4 regions of the Vreelandella titanicae genome follow, and region 1 is predicted to be linked to each of the others. Evidence: predicted binding sites of a transcription regulator. Region 1 holds the regulator's gene; each other region holds the start of a gene.

Region 1 (3,170 bases):
TTATGGCGCAGGTGGCATAGTAGTCTCTTTCGTCGTGGCGAGGACAGCTTTCCGCGAGGGCGCTGTGAACCCCTCCCTGGGCGCTACTTTTGTCATCCATGACAAAAGACCCTCGCTCCAAGCTGCCCTCGCACCGAGGTATGGTGCAGCGGTCAAAATAGTCACTTCCAATTGCGATATCTTGTGTGGCTACGTCTGATTAGTTGGGTCAGGCGGTGAGTGTTGTTAGAATAGTTATTACTTTTTTCTCTCACGCCTTCTACCCTCGGCAGTGCTTATACCATGCAAACTCTTGATCACTTTGATCCTGCTCACCTTGATACGGTTGGAGCCACCCCAGCTGACGCTGAGCACGACCAGCCTGAGCTGGCTGATGCGAAGCAGAAGCGTGAATTTAACAAGCTGCAAAAGCGTCTGCGCCGAGAAGTGGGCAATGCGATCATTGATTATCAAATGATCAATGAAGGTGATCGCGTAATGGTCTGCCTCTCCGGTGGAAAGGACAGCTACACGATGCTGGAGATTTTGCGCAATTTGCAGCGCAATGCGCCGGTCAATTTTTCGCTGGTAGCGGTCAATCTGGATCAAAAACAGCCGGGTTTTCCCGAGCACGTATTGCCTGCGTATCTGGATAAGCAGGGCGTGGAGTACCACATTGTCGAGCGCGATACTTACTCGGTGGTAAAAGAGAAAACCCCGGAAGGTAAAACCACCTGCACGCTTTGTTCACGGCTGCGGCGCGGCTCGTTGTATGGCTTTGCCGAAGAGATTGGCGCCAATAAGATAGCCCTGGGCCATCACCGGGAAGATATTCTCGAAACACTGTTTCTCAATATGTTCTTTGGCGGCAACCTGAAAGCGATGCCGCCAAAGCTGCTATCCGATGATGGGAAGAATATCGTTATTCGGCCGTTGGCCTACTGCAAAGAGGCTGATATCGCCGAGTTTTCGCGGCTGATGGCGTTTCCGATTATTCCCTGCAACCTGTGCGGTTCACAGCCTAATATGCAGCGTCAGGTGGTCAAAGAGATGCTCGCCGAGTGGGACAAAAAGTTTCCTGGCCGCCTGGAGAGCATGTTCAAGGCTGTCACCAACATTGCCCCTTCCCAGTTGGCCGACCGCAGCCTGTTCGATTTTGAAGGCCTTGAGGCCAAGCAAGCAGAGCTACTGGCGGGGCGTATCCAAGCCTTTAACGTCAGCTAACTGTTTGCTCTTCCTCTTCGGCGAGGGTAATCAAGCGCGGCATATCGAGAATGTTGACCTCTCGCCCGGAGACCGCCACCACACTCTGCTGCTGAAAGCGGCTTAGTATGCGGCTGACCGTTTCCACCGCTAAGCCCAGGTAGTTGCCGATATCAGCCCTGGGCATTGAGAGGCGAAAGCTGTAAGGCGAGTAGCCCCGGCGACGAAAACGATCCGAGAGGGTAATCAAAAAACTTGCCAGCCGCTGATCGGCGGTTTTACGCGAAAGTAGCCGCATCATACGCCGGTCATCGCGCAACTCTTTGCTCATGCTACGATAAAGCTGGCCACGCAGTTCGGGTAGCTCCTCCGAGAGTAAGTCCAGGCGGTCAAAAGGAATCTCGCAGACGGTGGTCGTTTCCAGGGCGATAACGCTACCGGGGTAATGCTCTTCGTCAATGCCATCCAACCCCACCAATTCACTGGGCAGGTAGAAATTGGTTAGCTGCTCGCTGCCGTTACCTTCGGCGGTGACCTGTTTCAAACTGCCCGAACGGACTGCGTAAACGCTGGTAAAGGTGTCGCCCTGACGAAACAGCGGCTCGCCTTTTTTGAGTGGTGCACGGCGACGAATAATAGCGTCGAACTGCCCCATATCGTCCAGCTCAAGGGCAAGCGGCAAGCACAGAGAACTCAAGCTGCAGGTTTGGCAGCGAGTTTCGTGGAGTAGTGAGCGACGACGGCTCATGGGTTCCAACATGCGTTGCTCCTTGAGTGGGTCACACTTATCAATTAGAAAATCCTTACTTATTATAGTCGCTTTAGCATGCCTGCAATAAGGTGATTAAACAATCTTAGAATACCGTTGTCCCGTTTGCCCGGAAAGGTGGGTATCAAACGCCATCGCTATATGGCGAATCAGCAGCCGCCCCATCGGCGTGGCGTTAAGCTGATCAGCGCTGCGGGTCAGCAGGCCATCCTGTTCGGCGCTCTGCAGGCGCTCAAGCGCTGGCGCAAAGTAGCGGGGGGCATCGATGTTCCAGCGTTGACTAACGGCGGCCAGGTCAATGCCCATATCGCACATCAGCCGCTCAATTACATCCCGGCGGATCAGGTCGTCATCACTTAAGCGTATGCCACGCACGGTGGCAAGCTGCCCCTGATCCAGCGCCGCTTCGTAGCGGGCCAGATCGCTAGGATTCTGCGCATAGACGTCATCAATACGGGAAATCGCCGATACGCCAAGCCCGATTAAGTCGCACTGAGCATGGCTGGAGTAGCCCTGGAAGTTGCGCTGCAGCGAGCCTTCGCGCTGGGCAATAGCCAGGCTATCGTCAGGGCGGGCAAAGTGATCCATACCGATATGCACATAGCCAGCTGCGGTGAGCATTTCGATGGTGGTGCGCAGAATCGCTAGCTTCTCTTCTCCGCCTGGCAAGTCATCGACATTAATGCGCCGCTGCGGGGCAAAACGCTCGGGCATATGCGCGTAATTAAACACAGAAAGGCGCGCCGGGTTGAGCTCAATCACCTGGCGTAGGGTGTTGGCAAAGCTCTTTTCAGTCTGAAATGGCAAGCCATAAATTAGGTCGAGATTGAGCGAGCGAAAGCCCAGGCGATGCGCCTCATCCATCAGCGTTTCGGTAAGTACCCGAGGCTGGATACGATTAATCGCTTTTTGCACCAGTGGACTTAAATCCTGAACGCCCAAGCTGATGCGATTAAAGCCGAGGGATTCGAGATGGCGCAGCGTAAACACATCCGCTTCGCGAGGATCTATTTCAATTGCGTAATCGCGATCAGCAGACGATGAAAGACCAAAACGTGCATCCAGCCGATCAATCAGGTCGCCCATTTGGTTCAAACTGAGAAATGTCGGCGTGCCGCCGCCCCAATGCAACTGCTCCACCGGTCGTGATGTATCCAAATGGCGTGCGGTCAGCACCATTTCACGGTCAAGCCGGGCTATATAGGGCTCGGCAAGGGCA
Region 2 (3,170 bases), 2.6 Mb from region 1:
CGGGCACCAATTTGCAGCGGCACTACCAGGTTCATCAAGCCGATGACCATGGGCATGGCGACAAAGAAGATCATAATCACGCCGTGGGCGGTAAAGATCTGGTCGTAGTGCTCGGGGGGTAAATAGCCCGCTGCATCCCCGGCGGCCATCGCCAGTTGGGTGCGCATCATTATCGCATCCGAGAAGCCGCGCAGCAGCATCACCAGGGCGACGATGAAATACATAATGCCGAGCTTTTTGTGGTCAACGGAGGTAAACCACTCGTTCCACAGCCAGCCCCACTTACGGTAATAGGTGATTAAACCAAACAGTGCGATCCCACCAATGGCCATAAAGGCCGCGACGACCATGATGATCGGCTCGTGGTAGGGAATTGACTCTAACGTGAGTTTTCCAAACACGGCTTAACCTCCCACTTCTACGCTAGAGGAGTGGCTGCGCATGGCATTATCCTGACTAGCATGGTTGTTAGTGACATGACCTGATTCGGCCGCGTGATCGGCAGTCTTCTCATTTTCGCCATCGTGGGAGTCAGCATGATCGCCGCCCATCTGATGCTCGCCGCCGGTATGGAAGCTTCGTAAGATGCTTTCATACAGCGATGGTGAGATGGCTGAGAAGTACTCAACCGGATTCGATTCGCTAGGTTCCGCCAACGCTTTATAACCTTCTGGGTAGGTCAGCGTTTGTGGAGCAGCGCGTACCGTTTCCACCCAGGCGTCAAAATCCTCGGGGTTGGTCACCTTGGCTTCAAAGGTCATGCCAGAGAAGCCCGCGCCACTGTAGTTGGTGGAACGACCAGGGTAGCTACCAATTTCATCGGCGATGAGATGGACATCGTTATCCATGCCCGCCATGGCATAAATCTGGCTGCCAAGATGGGGGATAAAGAAAGCGTTCATCACTGAGCCTGAGCTGACCCGAAAGCGCACCGGTGTATCTACCGGAAAGGCCACTTCGTTAACACTGGCAATACCCTGCTCGGGGTAGATAAACAGCCACTTCCAATCAAGCGCCACCGCCTGTATTTCGATCGGCGCCACATCGCTTTCCAGCGGTTTGTGGGGATCAAGGCTATGGGAGGTCTTCCAGGTCAACAGGGCGAGCACCGCGATAATCGCACAGGGCACGATCCACACCACCGCTTCAATCACGTTGGAGTGCGCCCAATCAGGCGTGTATTTAGCCAGGCTATTACTACGCCGGTAACGCCAGCCAAACAGCAGCGTCATGACAATCACAGGAATAACTACAATCAACATTAGGCCAAAGGCGGTCAGAATCAGTGTGCGCTGCTCAGCGCCAATCTGGCCTTTTGGGTCTAGCAGCGCTGAACTACAGCCTGCTAGAAACAGACACAGCGCAAGGAGCACTAGCGTGCCTCGCCTGCGCCAAAGTGAGCGTCGTTGCATGGTGTGATCTCGTCAGAGGTTGTTTAAAACACTAGCTAGCCATGTCGCCCTTCTACATAGCAGGCTAACTACCACCCCATACTCTTCCCAAAACATGCTCTGCATGGCGCTCTTGAAAACGTGCTAGGAAAACGCTCTCAAGGGCAGTGCACACGTGACGCTGGGCGCCATTGCTCCGGGAAAAATATGCGTCGCCGGATGGGAATTGGCGACGAGCCTCGCTGGCCTAAGCACTAAAGGCTTAAGCAGTTAAGACTAAAGTATTTTCTATTGATCGAGATCATGAAAGAAGTGGCGCATTGCCGCACCCAAGGTATTGACTGGGATGAGCAAGGGGGAAATCGCTTACGCCACTGTGACGGTGGGAACCACTATCTCAGGTACAACGCGGCCATTTTTTTTAAGCAACTGCGGGGCGCCCTCTTCGTCGGTAACCACCACATCAAAATCGTCCAGAGCAGCGAAATAGGCCGGGCGAACTACGCTGAACTTACTGGCATCTACCACCAACAGGCGCTGCATAGCGGTGGCAATGGCAGCCTGTTTAGGCGCCACTTCGTGAAAGTGAAAGCAGCTAACACCACGCTCTAAATCCACCCCTGCAGCGGAGATCAGCGCCTTATTAATGCCTAACCGCTCGATAGCAGCAGTCATATTGTCGCTACCGAATGACTGCGAGGTGGCATAAAACAGCCCGCCTAGTAGCACCAAGCGCACGTTGGGCAGGGCGGCAACGGCATTGGCAACATTAAGCGCATAGGTCACTACCGTCAGCTCTCGGAAATGACTTAACTGGCTCAGCAGCGGCATTAGCGTTGAGCCGCAGTCGATAAACAGCGTATCGCCCTCTTCTATGTAAGCTAACGCCCGCTGACAAAGCCGATACTTGGCCTGGTAGTGGCTAGCCTGCTGTTCGGTCAAGTCATAAATAGGCGTTACGCCAGGGTAGTTTGCCATCACTAGGCGTCCACCCAGCAGGCTAATGGCAGTATCCTGAGTCGTCAGATCGCGACGGATGGTCATTTCGGAAACATCGCATAGCTCTGCGGCATCGCGCAGATGAAGAGTACCGCCACTGGCAAGCGCTTCCTGAAGCTTGGCAAGGCGCAGCGCACTACGGCCATTCATGGTGGGCATCTCCTGGCAAACCCCTCTTGTTGTGATTTTCGCAACGAGAGCATCGGTGTTGCGTCCATTTTCATTTCTATGCTGAGCGAGCGGCGGCGTAATTTCCACTGCTACGACGGCTATTGGTGCTATTAGTGCCACAATGAGAGCCATATGACATTTAAATAGCGTTGATGTGACAACTCTTGCAAATCAACGTTAGAAAAATAACACTAAATGTTATAATTTTAACATTAACGCCAGCCCGCACGACTACAACCTCGGATAGCCACACCCAAGTGGCTCCGCGACAACCAATGTTGAGGCTCTCATGACTGCTCGTACACACTCTCGCCCCCCTTCGTCTAAGATCGCGCTTGGCGCTGGCGTATTAGGGGCCATACTCACTACGCCGCTAATGGCAGACGAGGCTGCTCAGTCGCATCCTCTAGATCGACTGTGGTCATTCGCCAACGTTTCGGTTAACTACCTGGACTGGTCAAACGGCACCGAGGCGCGCACCGCTTCCAACGCGGCGAAAAGCGACTTTATGTTTCTCGAAATCGAAGGCGGCGCTGGCTTTAGCTGGGGCGAGTTCTACGGCTTCTTTGATTTCGAGAACCCCACCAACGACCAGTTCGATGAGTCCAG
Region 3 (3,170 bases), 1.7 Mb from region 1:
GCCAGCCCCACTAACCCCGCAACGATCAACCCCTGGGCTAACAGCATCCAGCCGCGGCGTTGGCCGAAGGCGCGGGTCAAAATCGGGAGCGCTAACCGGTCTACCACCGGCGCCCAGAAAAACTTGATCGAGTAGAGCATGCCAATCCAGGCAAAAAAGCCAATTGCCGCTACCTCCACGCCGTCGCTACGCAGCCAGGCGGAGAGTGTTGAAAACACTAATAAAAAGGGTAGGCCTGCAGAAAACCCCAAAAACAGCATGGTAATAACGGGTGCACGACAATAAATAGCCAGCGCAGCAAGCCAAGTGCGCTGGGGGGTGGGGTTTAACATTAAACGCTACTCCTGGTGGAAAGACGCTGGCAACGGCCAAGTGATAAACTGAGGCAGTGTTTCTATCGCAAAGTGCTATCACAAAGTTCTATCACAAAACCGACAGCTTACCGGAGAGGAGTTTTCCATGTCGATTACGGCGCATCAGGTAGTTACCTTGCACTATGTCCTCAGCGACGTGCTCAACGATGGCAGCAAGCAGGTATTGGATGACTCCCAAGCGCGCAATAAGCCGCTAGAGTATTTGCATGGTCACGACAATATCGTGCCAGGGTTGGAGAGTGCGCTAGCAGGTCAAATCGTTGGCGCCGAGCTTAGCGTTCAACTAATGCCCGCAGATGCCTACGGTGTGCGTAACGAAGATCTGGTTCAGGAAGTCAGCCGTGGCTCTTTTGGTAACGCTGAGTTGGAACCGGGCAGCCGCTTTCAAACTGAGGGCGAAGCCGGGCCGCAAATTGTTACGGTACTCAAAGTCGATGGCGACCGCGTCACCGTCGATACCAATCACCCCCTGGCCGGGCGCACGCTGAACTATAAAGTCACCATTTTAGACGTACGCGAAGCTACCCGTGCAGAATTAGCCAAAGGCCATCCGTTACCACCAGGTACCGAACACAGTAAAGTCGAAGACCGCAAGGTGCTCTAGCAACCTGTCGGACTTAACACTGATCTACTGCGAATCCCGGTATTTTGGCCAACTTTATTCGATCGATTTCGTTAAATAGCGCGCTATTCGCCTCAATCGATCGATAAATTTGGCTCAAAATCCGTGCTTCTCGCTACGATCGGCCAAGCCCGACAGGCTGCTAGGGCTCATCACGCCCAAAAATTGATGAGTATCAATTTTCTGTTCACCTTTTTTCCCCCGCCTGCCGTAACTTGATCTAGGTCAGCATTCTTCTGCCGTTGAGTGACTAGTATGAACGCATACATCACGGCGGGGGATTCACCATGTATTGGGATGACACAGTTATTTTCGGCTTAGTGACCGTCGCGTTAGTAATCGTTTTTATGCTGGGGTGGGTGGGCTTCGTGATTCGTGATCATCTACGTAAAGATGAGCGTAAAAAGTAGCTTTCCCACCTCATGTAAACCTTGTCAGGGGAGGGGGTTTGCTATCGCAGTAAACCTCCTGTTGCCAGCCCACCATGGGCTGGCTTTTTTTTGCCTGAAATGTGCTGAAAAGTTGCAATCGCATAGCGTGCGTTAATGAGCAATGCAAGGCGTGCTCTGGTAAAGTCCATTGAAGCAATGACTACACTAGGATGCTTTGTCATGAACGCAGTTGCCTTACACCACAGCCCGTGGGGTCGTGTACGTGATCGGTTAGCGTGCGCGTTAATTGTCGTGGGCATAATACTTCCCGCGACTGCCTTTGCCCAGGCAGTAAATATGATCAACGGCGATGTCACTCAAAAGGTCGCTTTAAGTGACTTGCACGACATGTCTGATACGACGTTTACACTCTATGACCCCTATCAAGGGCGCGATGTGGAGATGCAGGGCGTCGAGTTTCGCACCTTTCTGATTGAACAGTTTGGCGAAGTGCCCCCGGCGCTTCACTTTACCGCTTGGGACGACTACGAGGTTACCTTAGAAGGGTGGGACGACCCTAACTGGTACCTGATTAGCTCTGAGGATGGCGATCCGCTCACCATCCGTACGCGAGGCCCTGTGCGGCTGGTAGAGCGTGACTACAATAATCAGGGCAAGGGTGATCGCGACGTAGAAAACCTGCGTGAGTTCAATGACTGGATCTGGATGATTCGTAGCATAGAGGCGAAGTGGTGACATCCAAAACTAGGCCCGTCGCGCAGCCCACAGTTCGTCCCCGGCCTTTAGCTCGCCAGCACCGCTATTTTACGTGGTTATCATTGAGCTTGATGAGCTTTTTGGCACTTATGGTGTTGATTGTTTATGAATCGCGCTGGGTATACCCCGAAATACAGGCTTATTTCAGCCAGACGGGGAGCCTTACAGGTCAGCAGCTTTCTACTCGGGCACGGGTCTACCTACAAAATGCCCAATCCGAGCTATTGAGTGACCAGGCAGAGCAAGATGCGCTGGATGCCGCAGCCTTGGATATTGACCTGGCCTACGGCTTAGCCGATGTGCACATTTATCGGCGTGAATATACCTGCGTTGAGCCTAGTTTGAAGGAGTTGGATCGGCTGGTGGCGCTGCTCGTGGCGCGGGGCATTGACCGTATCGCTGCGGCGATGGCGTTGTTCGCACCGATTCAATGCTTAACCCATATTGAGATGGATCAGCTTGATCGTCGGGGCGCAGCGATTAACGATTTTTCCGAAAGCACCCGTCAGCATCGTCAGGTGCTGACTTACTCCAGTTTATTGATCTTTGTGATGGGATTGGCGTTTTGGTGGCTCCATGAGCGCCAGCTAAGACGCGCAGATCGCGCCACCCAAGAGACCTTCGAGTGGATGCAGCGTGCCATGCGCGACCCGCTCACCGGGATTGGCAATCGCAGCGCTTTACACCAGGATGTGTTGGCGAAGCAGCATCAATCGTTAGGGCTGATTCTGGTCGATATCGACTTTTTTAAACAGTACAACGATGCCTATGGGCATCCGCAAGGCGATACTCTTTTGCGCCAATTGGCCACATTGATTGGTGAAACGCTGAATGATGAAGCGCAGCTCTACCGCTTGGGAGGCGATGAGTTCGCGGCACTACTTCACTGCCCGAACACTGACACGCTGAAGCGTTACTGTCGTCAGCTAATTGAAGGGCTGCGGGAAGCTGATTTTGCCCACTCTGCCCATCCGGATAAAAAAGGTGTGACGTTAAGCGTTGGCGGGAGCTGTTTTGTAGCCGATG
Region 4 (3,170 bases), 1.5 Mb from region 1:
CAGCCATGAAGCGCTACGCTTTTACCACCAGCATTTCGGCATCAAGCGCGCCGTACTTCCACGGGTGCTGTCAATCACTCAGGTACGCGACCTGGCCAAGCAAACACCGGTAGAACTGGAGGTGTTCGCTTTCGGCAGCCTGTGCATCATGGCCGAAGGACGCTGCTATCTCTCCTCCTACCTGACCGGCGAATCGCCCAATACCCGGGGCGTCTGCTCGCCAGCGGCTCATGTCCGCTGGGAAGAAACGCCAGAGGGCTTAGAGTCGCGCCTCAACAATGTTCTTATCGACCGCTACGCCGAAGGCGAGAGCGCGGGCTACCCCACCCTATGCAAGGGTCGCTTCGAGGTGGCGGGCGAGACCTATCACGCCATCGAGGAACCCACCAGCCTCAATACCCTGGAGCTATTGCCGGAGCTACGCGACCTGGGTATTAGCGCCGTCAAAATTGAAGGTCGTCAGCGCAGCCCCGCCTATGTCTCTAAAGTGGCCGGGATCTGGCGTCAGGCGCTCAACCGCCTAGAGGCTCAGCCTGAGCGCTTTGATCCAGAACCCGCCTGGATGGCAGGCCTTGCCGAGCTTTCCGAAGGTGCCATCACTACCCTAGGCGCCTACGAGCGCCGCTGGAAATAGGAGCCTACTATGCCGAACACTACACCTCCCCTATCACCGACCTTATCAACCGGCCCTCTTCAACTCTCCCTCGGGCCGGTGCTTTTTTACTGGACTCGGCAACGCTACGCCGACTTCTACCGCGAGGCGGCCGACTGGCCGGTAGAGATTATTACCCTGGGCGAAACCGTCTGCTCGCGGCGTCGCGATATGAAACTGGACGACTGGCTAGGCATTGGGCGCGAGCTCACCCAGGCGGGCAAGCAGGTAGTACTCGCCAGCCAGACCTTGATCGAGTCCGAAGCCGACCTGCGTGACTTGCGCAAGCTGTGTGACAACGGTGATTTTATCGTCGAGGCCAATGACCAAAGCGCCCTGCAACGACTCTCCAGTGCCGGACTGCCGTTCATCGCCGGTGCTGCGCTCAACCTCTACAACCCGGCGACACTGGGCGTTATGGCCCGTGCCGGCATGCAGCGTTGGCAAGCGCCGGTGGAAATGTCACAGCAAGACTTAGCCAAGCTTATTCACGATTGCCACCAGGAAGGCATTTCCCACCCATGCGAAGTATTCGCCTACGGTCATCTCCCTTTAGCTTGGTCGTCACGCTGTTTTACCGCCCGGCGCCATCAAACACCTAAGGATCGCTGCAAGTTTGTCTGTCAAAAATACCCCGAAGGCCTAGTGCTGCGTTCACAAGAGTCTCGCGATGTTTTCACCCTGAACGGTATTCAAACCCTTTCCAGCGCCTGTCAGGATCTACGCCATGAACTTACGGTCATGGCGGATATGGGGGTATCAGTGGCACGTCTCAGCCCACGGGCGGAAGGCATGGCCGAGGTGGTCAAGGCTTTCGACCAGGCCCGCCACGGCAGGTTACCTACGCCCGATCCTTTGACGCTGGTGGATGCTGAAATCTGCGACGGTTACTGGTACGGCCGACCAGGTATGGATAACACCCGCACGATGACCGGCTAAAACAATAGCCTAGGCGCCACCACGCCTTACTATTTTTCCCCACCATTTTTGACCTGGGTCATTTATTGCAAAATCCTGAACGCCTACCCTTTAACACCACATATAGTATTTATTTTTATTAAATCTATCATATATAGGTGAATTGGGTGAAAAGCTCCACAAGCGTTCAGGTAGCAAAGCATCATATTGACGTCGCTTCGACGGTCAATGAGTACCTCCAACGCGCCGACTGGCGTGTTCACGCCAATGCCAACCAGGGCTATTCATTGGGCGGTTTAATCCTCAACGTCTCGGGCAAGTTGATAGCCAACTACTGGCTCGATGAGATTTACCCCCACGCCGTGGGGGAAGCTCATAGAGAAGGTGATTTGCATATTCACGACCTGGATATGCTGTGCGGCTATTGCGCCGGCTGGTCGCTGCGTACTTTGCTTCTAGAGGGATTTAATGGGGTGCCGGGACGAGCCGAAAGCCACCCGCCCCGCCACCTTTCAAGTGCCCTGGGGCAAATGGTTAATTTTCTTGGCACCTTGCAGAACGAGTGGGCCGGGGCACAAGCCTTCAGCTCTTTCGATACCTATCTGGCACCCTACGTGCGCAAGGACGGCCTGACCTACGCGCAGGTTAAGCAGGCGCTTCAGGAATTCATCTACAACCTAAATGTACCTTCGCGCTGGGGTAGCCAGACGCCCTTCACCAACCTAACCTTCGACTGGGTCTGCCCCGACGACTTGCGCCATCAGGTACCGGTTATCGGCGAAGAGGAGCAGCCATTCAGTTACGGCGAACTGCAGGTTGAAATGGACTTGATCAACCGGGCCTATTTGGAAGTGATGGAGGCCGGGGATCGCCACGGGCGTGTGTTCACCTTCCCGATACCCACTTATAACATCACCCATGATTTCGACTGGGAAAGCGACAACGCCGAGCGGCTCTTCGCACTGACCGCCAAGTACGGACTGCCCTACTTTCAAAACTTTCTCAATTCGGATCTGGAACCCCACATGGTGCGTTCCATGTGCTGCCGCCTGCAGCTTGATTTGAGTGAACTGCTCAAACGCGGCAACGGTCTGTTCGGCAGTGCGGAGCAAACCGGATCGTTGGGAGTAGTGACGATCAACTGTGCCCGGTTAGGTTACCGCTTTGCCGGCGACCGGGCAGGGCTGTTCAGCGAGCTGGATCGCCTTCTGTCGCTCGGGCGCGATAGCCTCGAACTCAAGCGCGAGCGCATTCAGCAACTAATGGATCAGGGGCTCTACCCCTTTACCCAGCGCTACCTGGGCACGTTACGCAATCATTTCTCTACTCTGGGTGTGAATGGGCTCAACGAAATGGTGCGCAACTTTACTGGGGATCGCTGCGATATCGCCGACGCCCAAGGGCTACAGCTGGCACTGGATCTTCTTGACCACGTTCGGGAGCGGATGCGCGAATTTCAAGAACAGACCGGCCACATGTATAACCTTGAAGCCACCCCGGCAGAGGGCACCACTCACCGCTTTGCCCGGGAGGATCTGACGCGCTTTCCTGACATTCTTCAAGCCGGTACACCCGAGGCGCCCTACTACTCCAATTCTAG

Evidence for each region. Region 1 encodes FNR, which switches genes on or off when oxygen is low (the NO sensors DNR and NnrR bind a similar motif). Its sites were predicted from a motif close to TTGATNTANATCAA; they were not measured.
Region 2: cyoA (ubiquinol oxidase subunit II) is a predicted target of FNR. The motif match lies at 1,683-1,696, and genes of this name have one in related genera.
Region 3: ccoM (cytochrome c oxidase subunit CcoM) is a predicted target of FNR. The motif match lies at 1,212-1,225, and genes of this name have one in related genera.
Region 4: HZS52_RS17300 (ribonucleoside triphosphate reductase) is a predicted target of FNR. The motif match lies at 1,640-1,653, and genes of this name have one in related genera.

Annotation. Positions count from the first base shown of each region.
Region 1 is NZ_CP059082.1:2,271,243-2,274,412, forward strand. It holds gene HZS52_RS10400 (3'-5' exonuclease family protein) at 1-20, shown strand, start outside; gene ttcA (tRNA 2-thiocytidine(32) synthetase TtcA) at 283-1,203, shown strand; gene fnr (fumarate/nitrate reduction transcriptional regulator Fnr) at 1,196-1,942, opposite strand; gene hemN (oxygen-independent coproporphyrinogen III oxidase) at 2,027-3,170, opposite strand, start outside.
Region 2 is NZ_CP059082.1:4,939,732-4,942,901, forward strand. It holds gene cyoB (cytochrome o ubiquinol oxidase subunit I) at 1-401, opposite strand, end outside; gene cyoA (ubiquinol oxidase subunit II) at 405-1,412, opposite strand; gene HZS52_RS22855 (DeoR/GlpR family DNA-binding transcription regulator) at 1,758-2,540, opposite strand; gene HZS52_RS22860 (outer membrane protein OmpK) at 2,851-3,170, shown strand, end outside.
Region 3 is NZ_CP059082.1:3,968,103-3,971,272, reverse strand. It holds gene HZS52_RS18350 (AmpG family muropeptide MFS transporter) at 1-332, opposite strand, end outside; gene HZS52_RS18345 (FKBP-type peptidyl-prolyl cis-trans isomerase) at 460-978, shown strand; gene ccoM (cytochrome c oxidase subunit CcoM) at 1,284-1,406, shown strand; gene HZS52_RS24515 (hypothetical protein) at 1,608-2,123, shown strand; gene HZS52_RS18335 (GGDEF domain-containing protein) at 2,216-3,170, shown strand, end outside.
Region 4 is NZ_CP059082.1:3,736,099-3,739,268, forward strand. It holds gene ubiU (ubiquinone anaerobic biosynthesis protein UbiU) at 1-634, shown strand, start outside; gene HZS52_RS17295 (U32 family peptidase) at 644-1,591, shown strand; gene HZS52_RS17300 (ribonucleoside triphosphate reductase) at 1,729-3,170, shown strand, end outside.